One region of the Pseudomonas sp. RGM 3321 genome, then DNA from elsewhere that is predicted to be linked to it. Evidence: riboswitches for the same ligand, from Rfam matches in the RefSeq annotation. Region 1 holds a riboswitch; each other region holds the start of a gene.

What was found. A riboswitch is a leader RNA that binds a small molecule or an ion and turns the genes downstream of it on or off. The one in region 1 is predicted to bind cobalamin.
Region 2: linked by a shared signal. The riboswitch ahead of cobO (cob(I)yrinic acid a,c-diamide adenosyltransferase) and the one ahead of RGM3321_RS06660 (ABC transporter substrate-binding protein) in region 1 are both predicted to bind cobalamin.
Region 3: linked by a shared signal. The riboswitch ahead of cobW (cobalamin biosynthesis protein CobW) and the one ahead of RGM3321_RS06660 (ABC transporter substrate-binding protein) in region 1 are both predicted to bind cobalamin.

The regions. Positions count from the first base shown of each region.
Region 1 covers NZ_JALHBH010000097.1:26,534-30,851, forward strand. Annotated here, with positions in the region: gene RGM3321_RS06655 (iron chelate uptake ABC transporter family permease subunit) at 1-195, opposite strand, end outside; gene RGM3321_RS06660 (ABC transporter substrate-binding protein) at 192-1,205, opposite strand; cobalamin riboswitch at 1,335-1,535, opposite strand; gene RGM3321_RS06665 (FadR/GntR family transcriptional regulator) at 1,554-2,270, opposite strand; gene RGM3321_RS06670 (FadR/GntR family transcriptional regulator) at 2,379-3,113, shown strand; gene RGM3321_RS06675 (oligogalacturonate-specific porin KdgM family protein) at 3,310-4,032, opposite strand; gene RGM3321_RS06680 (ABC transporter ATP-binding protein) at 4,168-4,318, opposite strand, start outside.
Region 2 covers NZ_JALHBH010000103.1:40,198-44,515, forward strand. Annotated here, with positions in the region: gene RGM3321_RS09770 (C40 family peptidase) at 1-287, shown strand, start outside; gene RGM3321_RS09775 (C40 family peptidase) at 378-923, shown strand; gene RGM3321_RS09780 (sorbosone dehydrogenase family protein) at 1,252-2,580, opposite strand; cobalamin riboswitch at 2,700-2,914, shown strand; gene cobO (cob(I)yrinic acid a,c-diamide adenosyltransferase) at 3,005-3,616, shown strand; gene RGM3321_RS09790 (cobyrinate a,c-diamide synthase) at 3,642-4,318, shown strand, end outside.
Region 3 covers NZ_JALHBH010000114.1:96,883-101,200, forward strand. Annotated here, with positions in the region: gene cobN (cobaltochelatase subunit CobN) at 1-425, opposite strand, end outside; gene cobW (cobalamin biosynthesis protein CobW) at 430-1,494, opposite strand; cobalamin riboswitch at 1,609-1,832, opposite strand; cobalamin riboswitch at 1,891-2,105, shown strand; gene RGM3321_RS17775 (CbtB-domain containing protein) at 2,201-2,386, shown strand; gene RGM3321_RS17780 (CbtA family protein) at 2,397-3,104, shown strand; gene RGM3321_RS17785 (cobalamin biosynthesis protein) at 3,082-3,531, shown strand; gene cobM (precorrin-4 C(11)-methyltransferase) at 3,564-4,313, shown strand.

The sequences.
Region 1 (4,318 bases):
CAGCCGGTAGTTCCAGACAATGCCCTCATCGATAGGGTCGAGCACGTAGCTGGCTGCCCAGAGTTTGTTGGCCAGCACCTGAAAAACCACCGGCAGGCTGATCGAGGTTTCGCCAATCGCCGCACCGATCATGATCGCCAGTACCAGCACTGCCGAGACCCAGAGCACATGGCCCAACGCTACTGGTAATCTCATTGTGCCGCGTTGAAACGGTTGGCGGCGTCAGCCAGTTCCTCGAACCCGGTGAACAGGCGCAGACCGGCCTGCATGCCCTCGGCGTCGATGATCACGATCCGCTCATGCTTGACTGCGTCCATGTTGCGCGTCACCGGATCGCTCTTGAGAAATTCGATTTTCTTCAGGTAGTCGTCGGCCGGGAAGCGGCGGCGGTCCATGCGCGCAATCACCAGAATGCTTGGGTTGGCCTTGGCAATGCTTTCCCAGCCCACGGTCGGCCATTCCTCGTCGGACTGGACGATATTGCGCATGCCCAGGCTGTTGAGCATGAAATCCGGGATGCCTTTGCGGCCTGCCACGAAAGGATCGCTGGCAAGATCCGAACTGGAAAACCAGAACAGCGCCGAGACGTCGTTCGCCTTGTTCTGTTTGACATTGGCAATCGCGGCGCTCAGGCGGGCCTTGAGGTCGGCGACCAGCGTGTCACCGCGGTCCTGTACATCGAAAATCTGCGCCAGTTGCTCGATGCTCTTGTAGATGGTTTCGATGCGGAACGGCTCCAGGCGTGTGCCGTCGGCACCGACCAGATTGTTTTTGCCTTCGCAATCGGACGGCAGAATGTAAGTGGGTATTTTCAGGTCATGGAACTGTTCGCGTGTGCCGACCACGCCCTGTTTGCCAACCATCCACTCCAGCTGCACCGTCACCAGTTCCGGACGTTTGCCGATCACCGCCTCAAAGCTTGGGTCGTTGTCGGCCAGACGTTCTACCTTGTCGTTCTGCGCCTTGAAGCGTGGCAAAACGTTGTTGAACCACAGCGACGTGCCCACCAGCCGGTCGCCCAGGCCCAGTTCGTAGAGTATTTCAGTACCGGCCTGACCAATGGTCACTGCCTTGGTCGGTGCATACGCGAACGTCAGGGTCGAACCACAGTTTTCAAGGGTCAGCGGATACTGAGTGGGGGCGGCGAGGGTTATGGTGGACAGCGTCAGGCTGGCGGCAAGTGCGGCAAGGCGGGGCAGCGACATGAAATGCGGTCTCCGTTGGAACAGGTGCCAAGGCGCAATGCACATCAGGAAACACATCCCCGGCAAGTGACCGGGCACAACGGAAAATGCCGCCGCGTGCGGATGTCCTTCCCGGACACCCCGCCGGTTAGTGGGTTGAAGCAGGTCGGCAGGTCTCCTGACTGGCATGTCATCGCCGGGCTCCGGCCTTCCCGGAGCTGAATCCAGTGGCAGTCATGGAGCAGGCTCGATGCCTACAGTTGCGGGGGCAGTTTCGTTTTGGCCTTGTGCAGACAAAGCGTACGAATTCCCTGTTAGTTCCTCTCGGAAACCGACGGGCGGCATGGTAAACGATAAGCGTTTTAGTGGCTAATCCTTTGCGCGCAGGCGCAGCAGACTGTTGATCAGATGCAGGCGCATCGCGGCTCGGGCGGCATCACGGTCCTGATGGACAATGGCGTCAAAGATGGTCTCCTGTTCACGTTGCTGGATGCCCGGATCGTCCTCTGCGTGCAACGACGCGATATTGCCAAAGCCGCTGCGGGTACGAGGCAGGATGCTGCTGCCGAGCTGGCTCATCACATCGGTAAAAAAGCTGTTGGCGGTACACAGTGATATCTGCCGGTGAAACTCGAAATCGGCCTTCATGGTGTCGTGTCCCAGGCGCGCGCAGCGATGCAACTCATCGAGTGCCTGACGGATGGCATCCAGTTGCTCGGGCGTGCGGCGTAGAGCAGCGAGCGCGGCAGATTCCGGCTCGATGCTCAGGCGCAGCTCGATGATGGATACCGCGTCTGCGGGTGTACCGATTGGCGGTTCAACCTGCTGGAAATTACCTGGCTGCGCTGCATCGACCACGAAGGTGCCGATGCCATGCCGGGTTTCGACCAGACCTTCGGCTTGCAGACGCGACATCGCTTCACGAACCACGGTGCGGCTGACCCCGGTTTCACGGATGATCACCTGTTCGGTAGGAAGCTTTTCACCGCTCTGGATCTCGCCTTCGCGAATTCTGCGCGAAAACTCGGCGACCAGTTGCTGGGTTAGGCTGGAGCGACGGCCTTTTGATGCGGAAGGTTGTTCCATGGCGGGTGATCAGGTCCGTGTCGGGTGGCTGAGTATAACCGTACTCAAGGCGTGTTTTGTGTGGGGATCGCAGCCTATACTCGCGTATCGGACAGAACTGAGGCTGCAATGTCGGACAACGCACTTTCCTCGCAAAAGAACCATCGACGCCTGGCAGAAACCCTGGTCGACCGCTTCGCCCAGCGCATGCGAGACGGTGTGCTGGTGCGCGGCGAGAAACTGCCTTCCGAGATCCACATCATGGAAGCCGAGGGTGTCAGCCGCACGGTGGTGCGCGATGCGCTGTCGCGGATGCAGGCCGCGGGGCTGGTGGAAACCCGGCATGGCGTCGGCACCTTTGTTCTCGATATGCCACCGCCTGAAGGTTTTTCGGTAGGGCCTGCGACCATCGCCACCTTGTCCGATGTGCTGAACCTGCTGGAGTTTCGCTTGAGCCTGGAAGTCGAGGCGGCAGGGCTGGCTGCGCAACGACGCAGCCCTGAAGCGTTGCTTGAGCTCAAGCGGGCGTTCGATGCGCTGCTCGAAGGTCCGCAGAAATCCGGAACCACCATCAATGCCGATTTTCAATTTCACCTCAAGATCGCCAAGGCGTCAGGCAATGCGTACCTGATCGATATCATGAAGCATCTGGGCACCAAGCTGATTCCCCGCACGCGGATGAACTCGGCCTACACAGGGCAGAGCGATCGCAACGCCTACCTGACCGGAATCAACACCGAACACCGGCAAATCTACAACGCCATCGCCGAAGGCAACGTCGACGCAGCGCGCTCGGCGATGTATCTGCACCTCAACGGCAGCCGCATGCGCCTGCGCCGCACTCAGGCGCTGTACAGCGACTGAGCGATTGCGGAGTTTCTGCCAGACACCTCTCGTTCCTCACGCTCCAGCGTAGGAATGCCTTGGATGACGCTCCGCGTCACAAACCTGCGCTGCACCACATGCTCGAAAGAGGACGCAGAGCGTCCAGAACGGCATGCGACGCGGAGCGTCGGCACGATAGTGAGATTATCGTTCATCATGCTCCAGTGGGGATGCGCTACAGGAAGTTGTACTGCACGCCCACGCGCAATCTCAGCTGGCGCTTGTCATCTTCGGAATCCACCTTGATGTCGCCGACTTCAAAGAACGGCACCCAGTGCTTGTCCCATTTGTATTTGAAGGCCGCGTTCTGTTCGTAGTCGGTCTTGCCGTTGTCGTAGCGGATGTAATCGGCGTCGAAGTAGGTGAACTGATACTCGTACGCCCAGGGGCCTTTGCTGGCGTAGTTGACCCAGACGTCGTAACGATTGATCGACTGATCATCCATCTGGTTGTCAGGCATTTCATGGTTGACCTTGTCCCTGTCCAGCTTGATCGAGTCGTAGCGGTAACGGCCTGACACGCTCAACTGATCGTTTACTTTGTAACCCAGTTTCAGGCCCATTTTATAGGCCGTCGATTTCTCGATGCTTTCCAGCGCAAACGAAGGCGTCAGCAGCCATTTGTCGTCGAGCCGGTATTGATAGCTGACAGTCAATTCGTGGCCGTTGCCGACGGTGTTGTCGAACGCTACGTCCTGGCGGTCGCCTGCGGTCTTGTATTTGAGCTCGCCTTCGAAGCCCCAGCCGCTGTCCAGCCGGCTGCCGAATTTGACCCGGTCAGCATGCATGCGGGTGCTTTCTGCATATTGGTGACGGTAGTTGATGTACGCGCTGTCGGCATGCGCCCAGGCGCCGGGGAACAGAGCAGTCAGAGAGATCAGTGCGAGTGATTTTTTCATTTTTTTATTCTTGTTTGATGGCTGTTTTGGGTGTGTTGAGGCAAATCGCAGGCAGCCGGATCCCTTGGCCGAGAGGGCCGGGGATCACAGTGTCGGCAGGGTTACGGGTTCAGCGGTCGTGAGCCCGGCGGCGGGTCATCCCGTCGGACGCAGGTCCATGTCGCGGCTGGCCTGAATCAGCAGTCGCGAATACTCGTGCCGAGCCTGGTTGTTGATCAACTGGCTGCTGTCGAGGGTTTCCAGCACCTGGCCTTGCTGCATGACCGCAACCCGGTCACACAAGTGC
Region 2 (4,318 bases), on a different contig from region 1:
TTCAGCCGGGCGATGTGCTGTTCTTCAGTACTCGCGGTCGCGGTCAGGTCAGCCATGCAGCGATCTACGCCGGTAATCGGCAGTTCATCCACTCCAGCAGTCGCCGCAGCGGCGGTGTGCGCATCGACAGCCTCGATGACGCCTACTGGAGCAAGACCTTCATCGAGGCCAAGCGGCCTCTGGCGATGGCCCCGGGTACTGTTGCAGTAAAATCGACACCTGAAGTAACGCAGACAACGGCGATGACTTCGACTACAGTCAAGACCGCGCCCAAGCGGCGTAAATAAAATAGAACGCGCAGAACAAGACCTTCGGGTCTTTCTGCGTTTTTGAGCTTCTCGGCAGCGTAAGCCGCATCCGGATAGGTTGTTGTGGTTATGTCGATTGCGTTGCGCCTGATAGTCATCTCTGTTGCTGCGTTGCTGGGGGCTTGCGCCAGCGCGCCGCCACCGCCCAAAGCACCCCGGATCGTTCAGCGTCCGGTGGTCACTGCTCCCCCTCAGATTCTTTCTCCGGCTGCCGAAGACGTGCTGTTTCGTGCGTTGGGGCTGGTTGGCACGCCTTATCGCTGGGGCGGCAACACGCCTGACTCCGGTTTTGATTGCAGCGGTCTTATAGGTTATGTCTATCGTGATGCAGCGGGCATTTCCCTACCGCGTTCCACGCGCGAGATGATCGTGATGGGCGTGCCGAATATCCGTCGCGAGCAATTGCAGTCAGGGGATCTGGTGTTCTTCGCCACCTCGGGCGGCTCGCAGGTGTCCCACGCGGGCATCTACGTCGGCGAAGGCCGCTTCGTGCATGCGCCGGCCAGCGGCGGCACGGTCAAGCTCGACAGCCTCGACAAGCCTTACTGGCAGAAAGCCTATCTCAACGCCAAACGCGTGATTCAGCCGTCCAGCCTGGCGCAGAATCGGCCTTAAGCGCTTCGCGCTGATTGCTCTGCGCGCACTCAAGAGCGTCCAGAACTGCATGCCCACGCCCACGCGGAGCGCTCAACTTTACTTTAGATTCTGGCCGCAGGCCGTAGGAGCGAACTTGTTCGCGAAAGGGCTTGTATGATCGCCGAAAATGCATCTTCTGAAACACCGCCTTCGCGAACAAGTTCGCTCCTACGCCCTTCGGGCAGAACCCTGAAAGGCACGTATTCCGGGCTCTTCAGGACTTGTGTGTAACGCCGAGTGTTGGAGCGTAGGGAACGATGATCTCAACTATCGTGCAACGCTCTGCGTCAAACCTCTAGGCTCGGCGTTACTGAGCAGCCTTGGCGGATGTCACGCGCCAGATCTTGTTGCCGACGTCGTCGGCCACCAGCAATCCGCCGCGCTGGTCATTGACCACGCCAACCGGGCGACCCATGGCTTTTTCATCCTTGTTGAGGAAGCCGGTCAACACATCGACCGGGGTGCCGTTGGGTTTGCCGCCGCTGAATGGAATGAACACCACCTTGTAGCCGCTGTGCGGTTTGCGGTTCCAGGAGCCGTGCTGGCCAATGAACAAGCCTTCGTTGAACGGTGCAGCCAGTGTCTTGCCGTCGGCGAACACCAGGCCCAGCGAAGCGGTGTGCGGACCGACTGCGTAATCCGGGGCAATCGCCTTGGCGACCAGTGCCGGGTTCTGTGGCTTGACGCGCTCGTCGACGTGCTGGCCGTAATAGCTGTAGGGCCAGCCGTAGAAAGCGCCATCCTGCACCGAGGTCACGTAGTCAGGCACCAGGTCGCTGCCGATTTCATCTCGCTCGTTGACTGCCGTCCACAGTTTGCCGGTTTTGGGCTCCCAGTCCATGCCGTTGGGGTTGCGCAGGCCAGAGGCGAAAATGCGGTGGTTGCCGGTGGCAGCGTCCACTTCCCAGATGGCTGCACGACCTTCTTCCTTGTCCATGCCGTTCTCGGCCACGTTGCTGTTGGAGCCCACGGTTACGTACAGCTTGCTGCCATCCTTGCTGGCGATGACGTTCTTGGTCCAGTGGTGATTGAGCGTACCGCCCGGCAGGTCGACGACCTTGGTCGCTTGCGCGCTGATCGAGGTCTGGCCCGCTTCATAGGGGAAGCTGATCAGGCGGTCGGTGTCGGCGACATACAGCTTGTTGCCCACCAGGGTCATGCCAAACGGAGAATTGAGGTTTTGCAGGAAAACCGTGCGGGTCTCCGCGACGCCGTCCTTGTCCACGTCGCGCAGCAGAGTAATGCGGTTGGCGCTTGGCACGCCCGCACCGGCGCGGCCCATGACTTTTTCCATTACCCAGCCGCGAATACCCTTGGAATCATCCGGTTTGGCCGGCGAATTGGTTTCCGCCACCAGCACGTCGCCATTGGGTAATACATACAGCCAGCGCGGGTGGTCGAGGCCTTCAGCGAAGGCCGCCACCTGAGTGCCGGGTGCGGCCACCGGTTTGGCGCCTTTTTCCCAGCCGATGGCAGGGGCGATGTTGACGGTCGGGATGAGCGTCTTGTTGGGCTCCGGCAGTTTGGGCGAGGGGCCTGTTCCATCCGAGACTTGCAGGGTCGAAGACTCGCCGCAGGCAGCAAGGCCACCGGCAACCAGAAGCAACACTGCGTAGTGGGGTCTGAGTCTGAACATGGTGAATCTCCATAAACAAGGGCGTGGTCCGATAATTGATAGAGGCACCGCCAACCCGCTAGGTTCAATCACGTTCCGCGGCGACGGTGTCGATTGACGCTCCCAGCCCAACACTCTACCCTTCGCGGTTTGTTTCAGGTGCTCTGCAATCCTCGATTGGCAGGGTGAAACAGGGAAGCCGGTGTGGGTTGACAGATCCGATCCCGGCGCTGCCCCCGCAACGGTAAATGAGTCAAGGCTGTGCCTGACGCCACTGTGTTTCGACATGGGAAGGCGCGCAGCCGGGGTAACCCGCTCATGAGCCCGGAGACCGGCCTGAACCACTCAATGGCATCACGGAGGGTGGTGCTCTGTGCAGGGCGTTGCCGTGCTGTCCAGTGCTGTCCTTCCGTCTGTTGTCGACTGCCACGAGCGGAGAACCCGGATGAACGAATCCCCCGAACGCGACGAACGCCATCTGGCGCGCATGCTGCGCAAGAAAGCCGTGATGGACGAGCGCATTGCCAGCTCACCCAACGAGTGCGGCCTGCTGCTGGTCTTGACCGGCAACGGCAAGGGCAAGAGCAGCTCGGCATTCGGCATGCTTGCCAGGGCCATGGGCCACGACATGCAGTGCGGCGTGGTGCAGTTCATCAAGGGCCGCAACAGCACTGGCGAAGAAATGTTTTTCCGCCGTTTCCCCGAGCAGGTGCGCTATCACGTGATGGGCGAGGGCTTCACCTGGGAAACCCAGGATCGCCAGCGTGACATCGCCGCCGCTGAGGCCGCCTGGGCCGTGTCTCAGGAAATGCTTCGCGATCCGGCCATTGGTCTGGTGGTGCTCGACGAACTGAACATCGCTCTCAAACATGGCTACCTCGACCTTGAACAGGTGCTGAGTGATTTGCAGGCCCGCCCGCCGATGCAGCATGTGCTGGTGACCGGCCGCGGTGCCAAACCCGAATTGATCGACCTGGCTGATACGGTTTCCGAGATCGGCGTGGTCAAGCACGCGTTTCAGGCCGGTATTCGTGCGCAGAAAGGTATCGAGCTGTGAACCCTTCATTATTGAGCGCATCGCAATGAGAGCCCCGCGTGATTGTCCGGCGGTATTGATCGCTGCGCCTGCCTCCGGGCAAGGCAAAACCACGGTGACCGCTGCACTGGCGCGTTTGCACCGCAATCAAGGGCGCAGAGTCCGAGTGTTCAAGTGCGGCCCGGATTTTCTCGACCCGATGATTCTCGAGCGGGCCAGCGGCGCACCGGTCTACCAGCTGGACATGTGGATGGTTGGTGCCGACGAAAGCCGTCGCCTGTTGTGGGAAGCCGCAGATGAGGCAGACCTGATCCTGATCGAAGGCGTCATGGGGCTGTTCGACGGTACACCGTCCAGCGCTGATCTGGCCCGCCACTTTGGCGTACCGGTGTTGGGGGTGATCGACGGCACGGCGATGGCGCAGACGTTTGGCGCGCTGGCGCTCGGGCTGGCGCGTTATCAGCCTGATCTACCGTTTGCCGGCGTGCTGGCCAACCGGGTTGGCACGGTACGACACGCGCAGTTGCTGGAAAACAGCCTGACCGAGGGCCTGCGCTGGTATGGCGCACTGTCCCGGGAAGTCGGTTTCGAATTGCCCAGCCGCCATCTGGGACTGGTTCAGGCCAGCGAACTCAACGATCTGGACGTGCGGCTGGACATGGCTGCCGCCGCGCTGGCCAGTACCTGCGAAGTGGCCTTGCCGCCAGCCGTAACCTTCACCGC
Region 3 (4,318 bases), on a different contig from region 1:
CGCAGAAACTGCCAGAGCCGGTCGCGTTCTGCGGCAGGCACCGTGCTCAGATCGCTCAGCTCAGGATCGGGACGATCATCACCGGGCACCAGAATGACCTGAACCCCGCGTGCCGCGAGCTCCATCAGCCGCTCGACGCCGTAACGCCAGTAACCGATGCCGCCGTGCAGGGAAATCAGAATGACCTTTGCGTGACGCAGCACCTCATCGACATACAAGTCGACAGAGGCGTGATTCTGTACCTGCATCGGGTTGGCCAGACGCAGGCTCGGGTAGTCGTCAGGAAGCTGGCGGGCAGCTTCGGCCAGCAGCGCCAGGCTGGAGTCTCCGCTACAGAGAATTACCAGCTCGGCCGGGGTCTGGCCCAGATCGGCAATGCTGTCGTCGGGTACGAAACCGCCGGGCTGGGTTCTCAGTAAATGCATGGGGTTAGCCAACAACCGCAGCGTTGAGCTGCGCTTGCAGGGCCACGGCGTCCAGCTCCTGACCAATCAGCACCAGATGCGTGGCACGCTCTTCATCGGCGCGCCAGGCGCGGTCGAAGTGTTTGTCGAAACGCGTGCCCACACCCTGGATCAGCAGGCGCATCGGCTTGCCGGGAATGGCCGCGAAGCCCTTCACCCGCAGAATGCCGTGCTGCACGACCAGTTGATTCAGTGCGTCGAGCAGCACCTTTTCATCGGCCTGAGGCAATTTCAGGGAAATCGAATCGAAAGCATCGTGATCGTGGTCATCATGATCGTCATCGTCGTGATGATCATGATGGGTCTTGCGACCATCGATGTGCAGCTCGGACTCGGCGCCAACACCCAGCAGTACGCTGATCGGCAGACGACCGCTGCTGGCTTCAATCACCTTGACGGCTGGCGGCAGTTCTTCGGCAACTTCGGCACGCACCGCTGCCAGACCTTCGGCGTCGATCATGTCGGCCTTGTTAAGGATCACCAGATCGGCGCTGGCCAGTTGATCAGCGAACAGCTCGTGCAAAGGCGATTCATGGTCCAGATTCGGGTCGAGTTTGCGCTGCGCATCGACCTGATCCGGGAACGCAGCAAACGTACCGGCCAGTACTGCCGGGCTGTCGACGACAGTGATCACCGCATCGACTGTGCAGGCGTTGCGAATTTCCGGCCACTGAAAAGCCTGAACCAGCGGCTTGGGCAATGCCAGCCCGGAGGTTTCGATCAGGATGTGGTCCAGGTCGCCACGACGAGCGACCAGCTCGCGCATGACCGGAAAGAATTCTTCCTGCACCGTGCAGCACAGGCAACCGTTGGCCAACTCATATACCCGGCCGTTGGCCTCTTCTTCGGTGCAACCGATGGTGCACTGCTTGAGGATTTCTCCGTCGATGCCCAGCTCACCGAATTCATTGACGATGACCGCGATGCGCCGCCCTTCGGCGTTGTCGAGCATATGTCGCAATAGGGTGGTTTTGCCCGAGCCGAGGAAGCCGGTGACGATGGTGACGGGAAGCTTGGCCAGTGTTTTCATCAGGTGCCCTTTGGCAATGCGGCGGGCAAACAGGACGAGAACCGCGTGTCTGGCACACGGATCGGATCGCCACCGGATCACCCCGCCCGGTTGTAGTGATAATTCGCAGGCCTTTTGGTCAGCCCGGTTCGAGGCAGGTCTCCTGGCTCACGGCGGCATGTGGCAGGCAATGAATACCATGCCGACACGCATTCATTGCGCCTTCCCGCCGCAGCAGTGGCTGTGCAATGAACCTCACCGTTTACAGTTGCGGGGGCAGCTGCGGCGTGTACCGCATTCCCGTCTTAGCTCCATGTGTAACGCTTTACGCATGGAGAACCTCGAACCGGCAAGGCTACGCAGTGACCGCAGACAGGTCAATCGTTCAGATTGACGATCCCCCGCTGCCCATGCTCTCCTGTACGCCTTGTTTCGGGTGCCCCTCACGGGGTGAAACGGGAAACCGGTGCGCTCACGCTGTCGAGCAAGTCCGGTGCTGCCCCCGCAACGGTAAGCGAGAGAAGGTCTGATCCACTGTGCCACGGCATGGGAAGGTGACCTTGCAGGCCTTGAACGTACGACGTTTGAGCCCCTCGCGAGCCCGGAGACCGGCCCGACATCGTTGCAATGACAAACCCGCGGTGGGCGGGCGCAGTTGAAACCTCTGGCGTCTGCCGGCAGGTTCCTTCGCGCGTGGCCCGCTTGCCAATCATCAAGAGGGATCGCCATGTCAACCATCAGCAGCAGCCACGCCGCCGCCGCCAGCTCCACCCGCACTCAACGCCTGACAGCCGCCATCAGCGCTGCGCTGCTGGGTGCCTGTCTGGTGTACTTCGCCGGTTTCTCGCACATCGCGGCCGTACACAACGCCGCACACGATACCCGTCACAGCGCTGCCTTTCCTTGCCATTAAGGACTCCACAATGTTCAAGCGAATCGCACAAACTGCCGGGTTCACGGGCCTGCTTGCGGCCCTGTTGCTGACCGTGCTGCAAAGCTTCTGGGTGGTGCCACTGATCCAGCAGGCCGAAACCTACGAGAACGCATCTGCCGAACAGGTCCATGAACATGCAGACGGCGCGGCTGCCGAGCACAGTCATGCGCATGACGAAGCTGCCTGGGAACCTGAAAACGGCTGGCAACGTGTGCTGTCCACCACGGGCGGCAATCTGGTGGTCGCGGTAGGCTTCGCCCTGATGCTTGCCGGGCTTTACACCCTGCGCGCGCCGGGCCGCACGGTGCAAGGCGTATGGTGGGGGCTGGCCGGTTTCGCGGTTTTTGTGCTGGCACCCACGCTTGGCCTGCCACCTGAATTGCCAGGCACCGCTGCCGCCGAACTGAGTCAGCGTCAGGCCTGGTGGATAGGTACGGCCGCATCGACTGCCGCCGGGCTGGCCTTGCTGGTGTTTGGTCAGAACTGGCTGCTCAAAGTGCTGGGCGTGGCGATTCTGGTCGTTCCTCACGTTATCGGCGCACCACAGCCGCTGGTCCATGAGAGCCTGGCACCCGAAGCTCTGGAATCGCAATTCATGCTTGCCTCGCTGCTAACCAACGCGCTGTTCTGGGTCGCGATGGGGCTGATCAGTGCCTGGCTGTTCCGCAGAAACGATGCCGACCTGCACCAGGCCTGATTCTCCGACCGTTCAGCCCGGCTCGTCACTGGTGGCCGGGCTGGGCTGTCGGCGCGGTTGCTCTGCAGCGACGTTGCGCGAGCTGATCGAGAACAGCCTTCGCGTGATCGACCTGGAGATTGCCAGCGTCACTGCGCTGGCATGTATCGATCTGAAAGACCAGGAACCGGGCCTGCTTGAACTGGCCGGGCAACTGGCAGTGCCGCTGGTGTTCTTCAACGCAGCGCAACTGGTCGCGTGGGAGCTGTACCTCACCCATCGTTCTGCGCAGGTCTTCCAGACTACGGGCTGTCACGGTGTCGCCGAAGGTTCGGCACTGGCGCTGGCCGCGCAACTGGGAGACGGCACCGCCACCCTGCTGATCGAAAGGCAGAAAAGCGCCCACGCCACATTTGCCTTGGCAATAAGTCCTGCACACAGCGGATAATCTCTCCGCGCTCATCCATTCCGGAGAATTCATTGACTGTCTATTTCATCGGTGCCGGCCCTGGCGATCCCGAGCTGATCACCGTCAAGGGGCAACGCCTGATTCGCACATGCCCGGTCATTATCTATGCAGGCTCACTGGTGCCGCTCGCAGTGCTGGAGGGTCATCAGGCCGTGCAGGTGACCAACAGCGCCGAGCTGCATCTGGAGCAGATCATCGAACTGATAAAGGCCGCGCATGCGCAGGGCCTGGACGTTGCTCGCGTGCATTCCGGCGACCCTGGCCTGTATGGCGCCATCGGCGAGCAGATCCGCCATCTGCGGGAACTGAATATTCCATTCGAAATCATTCCCGGCGTCACCGCGACCGCTGCCTGCGCTGCGCTGCTGGGCGTCGAGCTGACCCTGCCGGATGTTTCGCAAAGCGTGATTCTGACTCGCTATGCCGACAAGACCTCAATGCCCAGCGGCGAGGAACTGGCCAGTCTGGCCAGCCACCGGGCAACCATGGCGATTCATCTGGGGGTGAACAACCTGCAGCGGATTGTCGACGAGCTTGTTCCGCATTACGGAGCCGATTGCCCGATTGCCGTGGTGCACCGTGCCAGTTGGCCAGATCAGGACTGGGCAGTTGGCACACTGGCGGATATTCACGACAAAGTGCAGTGCAAAGGCTTTCGCCGCACTGCATTGATTCTGGTCGGACGTGTGCTTGCCGCTGACACGTTCAGCGAGTCATCGCTGTACCGCGCCAGGCATGCACACCTGTTCAGACCGAGCTGATATTG